Regions from separate parts of the Clostridium estertheticum genome, predicted to be linked through region 2. Evidence: riboswitches for the same ligand, from Rfam matches in the RefSeq annotation. Region 2 holds a riboswitch; each other region holds the start of a gene.

Region 1 (3,289 bases), 2.2 Mb from region 2:
TGGAAGAAAAATTTATGGTTCATACTAATAAGGAAGATATCGAATCAAGGTACATTATAAATGCTGCCGGACTTCATAGTGATAAAATATCTAATATGGTAGGAATCGATGATTTTAAAATAGTACCAAAGAGAGGTCAATATATTTTAATGGGAAAAGATCAAGGTCATCTTGTAAATACTGTTATTTTTCAAGTTCCTACAGATAAGGGGAAAGGAATACTTGTAACTACAACATATCATGGTAATTTTATGATTGGGCCTAATGCAGAGGAAGTTGATAATACAGAAGATGTATCAACTAATGAGAATAGTTTAAAGGATGTAATTACTGCTGCTAGAATGTCCATACCTGATTTTAATATTCAAAAGGCATTAACTACTTTTTCAGGTATAAGAGCCACTAGTAGTACAGGGGATTTTATCATTGAGGAAAGCAGAGTTAAAAGATTCGTAAATGTTGCTGGGATAGATTCACCAGGACTTACATCATCACCTGCAATTGCGAAGATGGTTGTAGATATAATTAAGAATTTAGAGGGAAATCTTAAACTGAAAAATAGTTTTAATCCAAATAGAAATGGAATAGTAATAAAGAAAGATAAGAATTTTGATGGAAAAGTTGATGATGAAAATAAAGAAAAGAATATAATATGCAGATGTGAGCAGGTTACAGAGTCAGAAATTATTGACGCTATTCACAGAAATATACCAATTAATTCTACAGACGCTATAAAAAGACGTACAAGAGCAGGAATGGGAACTTGCCAAGGTAATTTTTGTCAAAGAAGAGTTAAGGCTATAATAGCAAGAGAACTTAATATTTCAGAGGATAAAGTTACTGTAAGGGGAAATAGTAATTCTAAATCACCAGTTAAAGCGGAAATAAATTTAATTAGGAAAGCTAAATATTAAGATAATAAATCTAAGTTAGAATGAAAAAAAGAGCAAAGATCATTTTATGAACCTTGCTCTAATGTTTGAGTAAAAAATTAACTTAAGCTAGGTTTGTTTACAACTAGTTTTGATAAACGTTTTATAGGTAAAATAGCAATAATTATACAGGTGATTATTGCTTCGAGACCCATGTATGAGCCGTTATATAAAAGGGAATATAAATAAACTGAAGTTCCCTTTGGAGCAGAGGTAGCGAAAAATACCACGCCGGATATAAAATGGCATGCAAATCTTGCTAGCATTGCACAGATTACTCCGATAAGTATTCCTGTAATTTTAAAGGATCTAAAGTATCCTGCTATTCCAATTGCCATAAAAGGAAGAGGATAATCAAATAATACTTGGACTGGGTGGACTGCAAAAGGAGATAATATGAAATTTATTATTCCAAATAAAAAGCCTGTTAGAAAACCAACTTCAGGGCCATAAAACAATGCTATTAGTACTATTGGGACCATACTTCCAGCAGTTACGCTACCACCTTGTGGTAATTTCATAATAGTAATAAATTGTAATGAAGTAGCTAATGCGATAGATACACCAACTAAAGTTATCATTTGCGTAGTAAACTTAATCTTTCTAACTTTTAAGATAACATAAATTAATATTAAAACTCCGAGTAGTGCAAAAAGAGCAATGGGGCTTTTGGTAATTTCAGTGATTCTTTCATTTAAAGACATTTATATAACCTCCATGTATTGTGCCTTAGAGGTATTATGGTGAAAACAAAAAAACTATATTCACAAAAGGAATATAGTTAATGTATTTATACATCATTACCGCTTTCCTCCGCTGGTATTATCCAGATCAGGTATAAGGGTCAATGAATTGAATATTCATATCTCAGCCATAAGGCACCCCTAGCACATATTTTATTATTATTTAATTATATAACAGTATATTACAATTTACAAGTAATTTTATGTATTTAGTATATGGGACGCCTATGTAAGTAAACAAAAGGTAAGTTTGCAATTTAAAACACAGAGTGTTATTGTATAAGTGTTCTAGGTAAATTCTAAAATTAGGATAGGTTTTGTTAAAAATTAAACAATAAATTATAATTACAAAAATATCGTTCTGAAGGTATGAGGGTTCGTCCCGAATGAGAAGGCGAGAGAATAGTTGTAATATTGTTAAGGAGCATACTTTTAATGGTGTGTCTTTAATTATAAGAAACTATCCCTATGCCTTTAGAGGTATAGGGATAGTTTAATTTATTAAGGAGATTTAATTAATGGAAACAAGAATTGCATTAATTGGAATTATAGTTGAAAACACAGATGTAGCTCCAAAGATTAACTCTATACTTCACGAATATGGTGAGTATATTGTAGGGAGAATGGGCTTGCCATATCATAAACGTGATATCTCAGTAATAAGTGTCGTTATTGACGCACCAAATGATGTTATCAGTGCTCTATCAGGTAAGCTAGGAATGATACCCGGTGTGAACACTAAAACAATTTATTCCAAAGTTACACCGCAAGCAAGTAAATAATAAATTATTTTAAATAAAAAGGAGATTATGTTATGTATGATTCTATGTCAAAAAATGCAACAGAGTTTATTGATGATGATGAAATTTTATCTACCGTTGCATATGCTAAGGAAAATAAGAGTAATCGTGAATTAATTGATAGTCTAATAAAACGTGCAAGTGAAGGCAAGGGGTTAACACATAGGGAAGCTGCTGTTCTACTTGAATGTGATTTGAAAGATGAAGAAGAAAAAATGTTCAAACTTGCAAAGGAACTTAAGCAAAAACTTTATGGTAATCGTATTGTTATATTTGCGCCTTTATATCTTTCAAATCATTGTATAAACGGATGTGTATATTGTCCTTATCATTCTAAAAACAAAACAATACATCGTAAAAAACTTTCGCAAGAAGAAATAGTTAAAGAGGTTGTTGCGCTTCAGGATATGGGACACAAGAGATTGGCTTTGGAAGCAGGAGAAGATCCTATTAATAACCCAATTGAATATATTTTGGAGGGTATAAAGACAATCTATAGTATTAAACATAAAAATGGAGATATTAGACGTGTAAATGTCAATATTGCGGCTACTACTGTAGAGGAATATAAGATGCTCAAAGAAGCTGGAATTGGAACTTACATACTTTTCCAGGAAACTTATAATAAGAAAAGTTATGAAGAGCTTCACCCAACGGGACCAAAACATAACTATGCATATCATACTGAGGCAATGGACCGTGCGATGGAAGGCGGTATTGATGACGTTGGAATTGGCGTCTTGTTCGGCTTAAATATGTATCGTTATGACTTTGTAGGTTTACTTATGCATGCAGAGCATTTAGAAGCAGCTAA
Region 2 (3,289 bases):
ATGATACACATATTACTGATTATTATGAGAAAAGAACTAAAGGTAAAAGATTCGATACATGGACAAATCAAGTGTCTGGTTTAATGAGCAAACCTCAAAGGCCTCATATGAAAGATTTTTTAGACAAACAAGGATTTAAATTTAAATAACCTAAAATATCATGCCTCTAGGCTGCTATAATAGCACATTACTATATCATAAAAAAATATTCCCATACATAACCATTTTCAAACAAGCTTGAAAATAAATATGTATGGGAATATTTTTAAGTTACATTTTTTTGCCTTATGCTTAATTTTAATAATAATTATATATTGTTCTATTTGCACATATTTATGAAATATTTATGAATTTCTAAGTTATTTGTAAGTTCCGGATGGAAAGCTGTAACAAACATATTATTTTGTTTCACTGCTACAATTTTATCGAAAACTTTGCATATTATTTTAACATTACTTGTCACTTCTGTAATTACTGGCCCACGTATAAAAACTAGCGGCAAGGGTTCACCTGAAATCTCACTAATTATAACCTCTCTTTTAAAACTATTAATTTGGCTTCCATAGGCATTTCTTTTTACTTTAATATCCATAACTTTAAGATGTCCATCTATTTCGCCCTCAATAGCTTTAGCAAGTAAAATCATACCAGCGCAAGTTCCCCATACCGGTAATCCTGAAAGTATTTTATTCCTTAGAGGTATAAGCATTTTTGTCTCCCTTAAAAGTTTACCTATTGTTGTACTCTCACCACCAGGAAGTATTATTCCATTTATCCCTTCCATATCTTCAAGTTTTTTAACCTCTATCCCAACATGACCAAGTTTTGTAATATGATTTATATGCTCGATAACATCTCCTTGAAGTGATAAAACACCTATTTTCAACTTTACCAACCTCTCTTGGCAAACTTCTCTTTAATTTCACTTATCTCTATGCCACTCATTGCTTCCCCAAGATTTTCTGAAACTTTTGCAACAACTTTTGGATCATTGTAATATGTAGTTGCAAGTACTATTGCTTTTGCCCTAGCTTCCGGATTTTCTGCTTTAAAAATTCCTGAACCTACAAAAACTCCTTCTGATCCAAGTTGCATCATAAGTGCTGCATCAGCCGGGGTTGCTATTCCGCCTGCTGCAAAATTTACTACTGGAAGTTTACCATTTTTCCATACATATTCTATTAAATTAATAGGTGCCCCAAACTCTTTAGCAATTGTCATTAGTTCTTCTTTGGGAGCATTTTTAACTTTGCGAATTTCATCCATTATACATCTCATGTGCCTAACAGCTTCTACCACATTGCCTGTGCCTGCTTCACCTTTTGTTCTTATCATTGCAGCACCTTCTCCGATTCTTCTTAGTGCCTCACCTAAATTTCTTGCTCCGCAAACATAAGGAACTTTAAAATCCCACTTATTTATATGATACTGCTCATCTGCTGGAGTCAAAACTTCGCTCTCATCTATAAAATCCACCCCTATTTCTTGAAGAATTTGCGCTTCAACAAAATGGCCTATTCTACCCTTAGCCATTACTGGAATAGTTACCGCAGCCTTTATTTCTTTAATCATTTTAGGGTCAGACATTCTAGCTACTCCACCTTCTTTTCTAATATCTGAGGGCACTCTTTCTAATGCCATTACCGCGCAGGCCCCTGCATTCTCTGCTATTATTGCCTGCTCAACATTCACTACATCCATGATTACTCCACCCTTTAACATCTGAGCCAAGTTCTTGTTTATTTCATATCTTTCCATAATAAACCTCCCCTTAAAATATTTATTAGACGAAGTATATCATATGTTTATACAGTTTGAATAGTGTATCCATACAATATTTAAGTTGAATGAAAAATAAAAAAGACTTTACAAAGTGTTATTTTACTAATATACTTAAGGCAAATAATAACTAAATAAATTAAACAAGGGGAGCTCGCACCAAGAGCTGAGAAAGAGATATTATCGCTGACCCTCATAACCTGATTTGGGTAATTCCAACGTAGGGAGTTTATTACAATGTTTTTTGTTGCAAGCTCTTTATGAGCTTGCTTTTTTTTATTTCAAAAATAATATAACTGTAAGGGAGACTATAAAATGATGTATACAACTCAAATGGATGCTGCAAAAAAAGGTATTATAACTGAAGAGATGAAGATAGTTGCAAGGAAAGAAAATATGCCAGAAGAGGTTTTAAGAGAAAAAATATCAAGAGGCGTAGTCGCAATTCCTGCTAATAGAAATCATAAAATATTAAGCCCTGAGGGAGTTGGGGAGGGTTTAAAAACAAAAATCAATGTAAACCTAGGTATCTCAAAAGATTGCTGTGATATTGATGAAGAAATGAAAAAGGTACAGTTATCAATAGATATGAAAGCTGAAGCTGTTATGGATTTAAGCTCATTTGGTAAAACTGAAGAATTTAGAAAAAGGCTTATTTCAGATTCAACTGCTATGATAGGTACTGTTCCAATTTATGATGCCTTAGGTTTTTACGATAAAGAATTACAGGATATTACTTCAAAAGAATTAATAGATGTTGTAGAAAAACATGCAAAAGATGGAGTTGACTTTGTAACAATACACGCTGGTTTAAACACAGCTACTGCAAATGTATTTAAAAGAAACAAGAGAATAACTCATATTGTGTCTCGAGGAGGATCGCTCCTATATGCTTGGATGGAATTAAACCATAAAGAAAATCCTTTTTATGAACATTTTGATGAAATACTAGAAATATGTCAAAAATATGATTTAACTTTAAGCCTTGGTGATGCATGTAGACCCGGTTGCATTAATGATGCAACCGATGCTTGTCAAATTCATGAATTAATGGTACTTGGTGAATTAACCCTGAGAGCTTGGGAAAAGAATGTACAAGTTATCATAGAAGGACCAGGACATATGGCAATAAATGAAATAGAGGCAAATGTATTGCTTGCTAAGAAATTATGCCATGGTGCACCTTTTTATATTTTAGGACCCCTAGTTACAGACATTGCTCCAGGATATGACCATATTACAAGTGCCATAGGAGGTGCTTTAGCTGCAAGCGCAGGAGCTGATTTTCTTTGTTATGTAACTCCAGCAGAACATTTAAGACTTCCGAATGTTGATGATGTACGTGAAGGAATTATTGCATGTAAAATTGCAGCTCATGCTGGTGATATAGGCAAAAAAATTCCAGGTAGCCGCGACTGGGACAATGAAATGAGTACAGCTAGACAAGCTCTTAATTGGAAGAGAATGTTTGAACTTGCAATAGATCCAGAAAAAGCCATAAGATATAGGA
Region 3 (3,289 bases), 2.2 Mb from region 2:
GCCTAATTTTTCTTTATCCTTAATCATTTGCCATCCCCGCTTTTTTATATAATTCATAGAAATGGTTTGTTGGTCCAACTCCATGCCCAATATCCAAAGAGTGTTCTATAGCAGTTGTTATATATTGTTTTGATTTTTTTATTGATTCCTTCATACTAAAACCCAATGCCAAATTTGCAGCAATAGCAGATGACAAAGTGCATCCCGTGCCATGAGTATTTTTTGTATTTATCCTCTCAGACGTAAAACGCGTAATTTCCTCTCCATCATAAAATACATCTACCGCTTTACCCTTCATATGCCCACCTTTTAGAAGTATATTTTTGCATCCCATCTTATACATTTCCTTAGCTGCTTTTTCCATATCTTCTATAGTTTCTATATCTGGAAACTCTAAATTGACTTCACGAAGTATTTCTTCAGCTTCTGGTACATTAGGTGTAATAAGTGATGCGAGTGGTATAAGTTTTTTAATTAAAGCTGATTTTGACTCTGGCTTTAACAGTGAATAACCGCTTTTTGATATCATTACAGGATCAAGTACTATGTTTTTAGGTTTATATAATTCTAATTTTTCACTTATCGCATCAATTGTAGAAATTTTAGACACCATACCAATTTTAACTGCGTCTAAAATTATATCTGTAAAAATAGCATCAATTTGTGCCTTAATGATTTCTGCATCTAGATCCCGAACTTCAAAAACGCCCATAGTATTCTGCGCCGTTATGGCTGTAATGACACTCATTGCATATACGCCGTTTGCACTTAAACTTTTTATATCTGCCTGAACTCCTGCACCTCCACAGCTGTCAGAGCCTGCTATAGTTAAAACTTTTTTCATATTATTTTCCTCCTATTTTATCCTTTTTTAACTTCTTTACTTAAATTAACAAGTTTTTTTAAATCTAGGTACTCTAAGAATGAAAAATGCAATTAGGCTTCCTCCAATAGTACTTATTAAAAATGGTGCTACAAAGAATAATGCACCCACTTTTTTGCCCATTATAATATTTGCAATAGGAAATGCTAATATTCCCCCAATGATTCCTGTTCCAAATATCTCTCCGACTACTGCGAGTAGATTCATTTTAGTTTTTCTATATAATATTCCAGCTAAAAGTACTCCGATCATACTTCCAGGGAATGCTAAAAGTGAACCTGTTCCTAAAACATTTCTTAGTAAAGATATACAAAAGGCTATGGCTACGCCATATCCAGGGCCTAATAATACAGCTGATATAACATTAATCGTAGCCTGCACCGGAAAGCATTTTGCTACTCCTACCGGTATAAATATGATATTGCCAGCTATTACGCCAATAGCTATTAAAAGTGATGAAATAGTTAACTTTTTAGTCTTCATGCATTGCCACTTCCTTCTCTTATATAATTAAATAATCTCCCGGGTCGCTGCATAACTAAAAAAACACAAATCCAAAGGATTTGTGTTAAATTAACGTGATATATAATAATTCATATATAATACACCAATAAACAACTTCCTACGCTGGCATTATCCAGTTCAGGTCATAGGGTCAAAGAATTTCGATTCTTGTTCTCAGTTGGCATATCCAACTCCCCTGTGCTATTTTATTCTTTTTTATTTCATACATCTAATAATAACATAAGAAATTATTATTAACAATTAAATTTCTATTCAAGTCTTATCCCCGATCTCTTAACAGCTATATGCCATCCATGAAGTAATTCTTTCCTATGTTCCTCTGTCATACTAGGTTTGAAACTTCTTGAAATCGCCCAATGCTTTGCAACTTCTTCCTTGCTTTTCCAATATCCTACTGCAAGCCCAGCAAGATAAGCTGCACCAAGTGCTGTAGTTTCAGTAACTTCTGGTCTATCCACTTGAACGTTTAAAATATCTGATTGAAACTGCATCAAGAAATTATTATTACAAGCTCCTCCATCAACTTTAAGTTCAGTGAGTCTAATTCCAGAATCTTGTTGCATAGCTTTTAAAACATCATGGGTTTGGTATGCAAGTGCTTCAAGAGTTGCTCTTATTAAATGCGCCTTTTTTGATCCCCTTGTAAGTCCTACAATTGTTCCTCTTGCATAAGGATCCCAGTATGGTGCACCAAGGCCTACAAAAGCTGGGACTACATATACTCCATTTGTATCCTCTACAGACATTGCATATTCTTCGCAATCAGAAGCATTATCAATCATTTGAAGTTCATCTCTTAACCATTGTATAGCTGCTCCTGCTATAAATACACTGCCTTCAAGTGCATACTCTACTTTTCCATCTATTCCCCAAGCAATAGTTGTAAGTAGTCCCTGCTTAGATTCAATTGCTTTATCTCCAGTATTCATAAGCATAAAGCATCCAGTTCCATATGTATTTTTTGCTGTTCCTGAATTATAACAAGTTTGTCCAAACAGTGCTGCTTGTTGGTCGCCAGCAGCTCCAGCTATAGGAATTTCACCACCAAACAACGAACTATCCGTATGTCCATAAACATAACTAGATGGTTTAACCTCTGGAAGCATTGATTTTGGTATGTTTAATGTTTCGAGTAATTCGTCATCCCACTTTAATTCATGAATGTTAAATAGCATTGTTCTTGATGCATTAGAATAATCTGTTACATATGTTTTTCCTCCGGTTAAATTCCAAATTAACCATGTATCTATGTTACCAAATAATAAATTACCAGCTTCGGCTTTTGCTCTAGCACCTTCCACATTGTCTAATATCCATTTAATTTTTGTTCCAGAAAAATATGCATCCAAAATTAATCCAGTTTTAGCTCTAACTACTTTATCAAAGCCCTTTTCCGTTAATTCATCACAATACTGCGCTGTCCTTCTACATTGCCATACAATCGCATTATATACTGGAACTCCTGTCCTCTTATCCCAAACTACAGTAGTTTCTCTTTGATTTGTAATACCTATTGCTGCAATGTCTGCGGCACTCGCATTAACTTTAGCCATTGCCTCAGTTGCAACACTAATTTGAGTTGACCATATTTCCATTGGATCATGTTCTACCCAAGCTGCTTTTGGGAATATCTGAGTAAATTCCTTTTGAGCCGATGTTACAATAAGCCCCTTTTCATTGAATAGAATACATCTTGAACTTGTTGTTCCTTGATCAAGTGCCATTATATATTTAGCCATGTTAGCAAAACTCCTTTTTTATTAGTTTTATTGAATCGTTTACAAATTAATACACAAAAAAAGCGCCAAAATAAAGCATAATACCTTATAATAACGCGGCTCATTATCTCTGCCAAATATCATATATCATTAATTAAAGTAT

What was found. A riboswitch is a leader RNA that binds a small molecule or an ion and turns the genes downstream of it on or off. The one in region 2 is predicted to bind thiamine pyrophosphate.
Region 1: linked by a shared signal. The riboswitch ahead of thiT (energy-coupled thiamine transporter ThiT) and the one ahead of thiC (phosphomethylpyrimidine synthase ThiC) in region 2 are both predicted to bind thiamine pyrophosphate.
Region 3: linked by a shared signal. The riboswitch ahead of thiW (energy coupling factor transporter S component ThiW) and the one ahead of thiC (phosphomethylpyrimidine synthase ThiC) in region 2 are both predicted to bind thiamine pyrophosphate.

What each region holds. Positions count from the first base shown of each region.
Region 1 covers NZ_CP015756.1:1,060,070-1,063,358, forward strand. The annotation lists gene A7L45_RS05045 (NAD(P)/FAD-dependent oxidoreductase) at 1-914, shown strand, start outside; gene thiT (energy-coupled thiamine transporter ThiT) at 992-1,636, opposite strand; TPP riboswitch at 1,724-1,828, opposite strand; gene A7L45_RS05055 (TM1266 family iron-only hydrogenase system putative regulator) at 2,194-2,457, shown strand; gene hydG ([FeFe] hydrogenase H-cluster radical SAM maturase HydG) at 2,490-3,289, shown strand, end outside.
Region 2 covers NZ_CP015756.1:3,595,761-3,599,049, forward strand. The annotation lists gene nfsA (oxygen-insensitive NADPH nitroreductase) at 1-149, shown strand, start outside; gene pdxT (pyridoxal 5'-phosphate synthase glutaminase subunit PdxT) at 320-886, opposite strand; gene pdxS (pyridoxal 5'-phosphate synthase lyase subunit PdxS) at 889-1,758, opposite strand; TPP riboswitch at 1,916-2,022, shown strand; gene thiC (phosphomethylpyrimidine synthase ThiC) at 2,095-3,289, shown strand, end outside.
Region 3 covers NZ_CP015756.1:1,430,609-1,433,897, reverse strand. The annotation lists gene cytX (putative hydroxymethylpyrimidine transporter CytX) at 1-27, opposite strand, end outside; gene thiD (bifunctional hydroxymethylpyrimidine kinase/phosphomethylpyrimidine kinase) at 20-844, opposite strand; gene thiW (energy coupling factor transporter S component ThiW) at 890-1,366, opposite strand; TPP riboswitch at 1,485-1,595, opposite strand; gene glpK (glycerol kinase GlpK) at 1,657-3,147, opposite strand.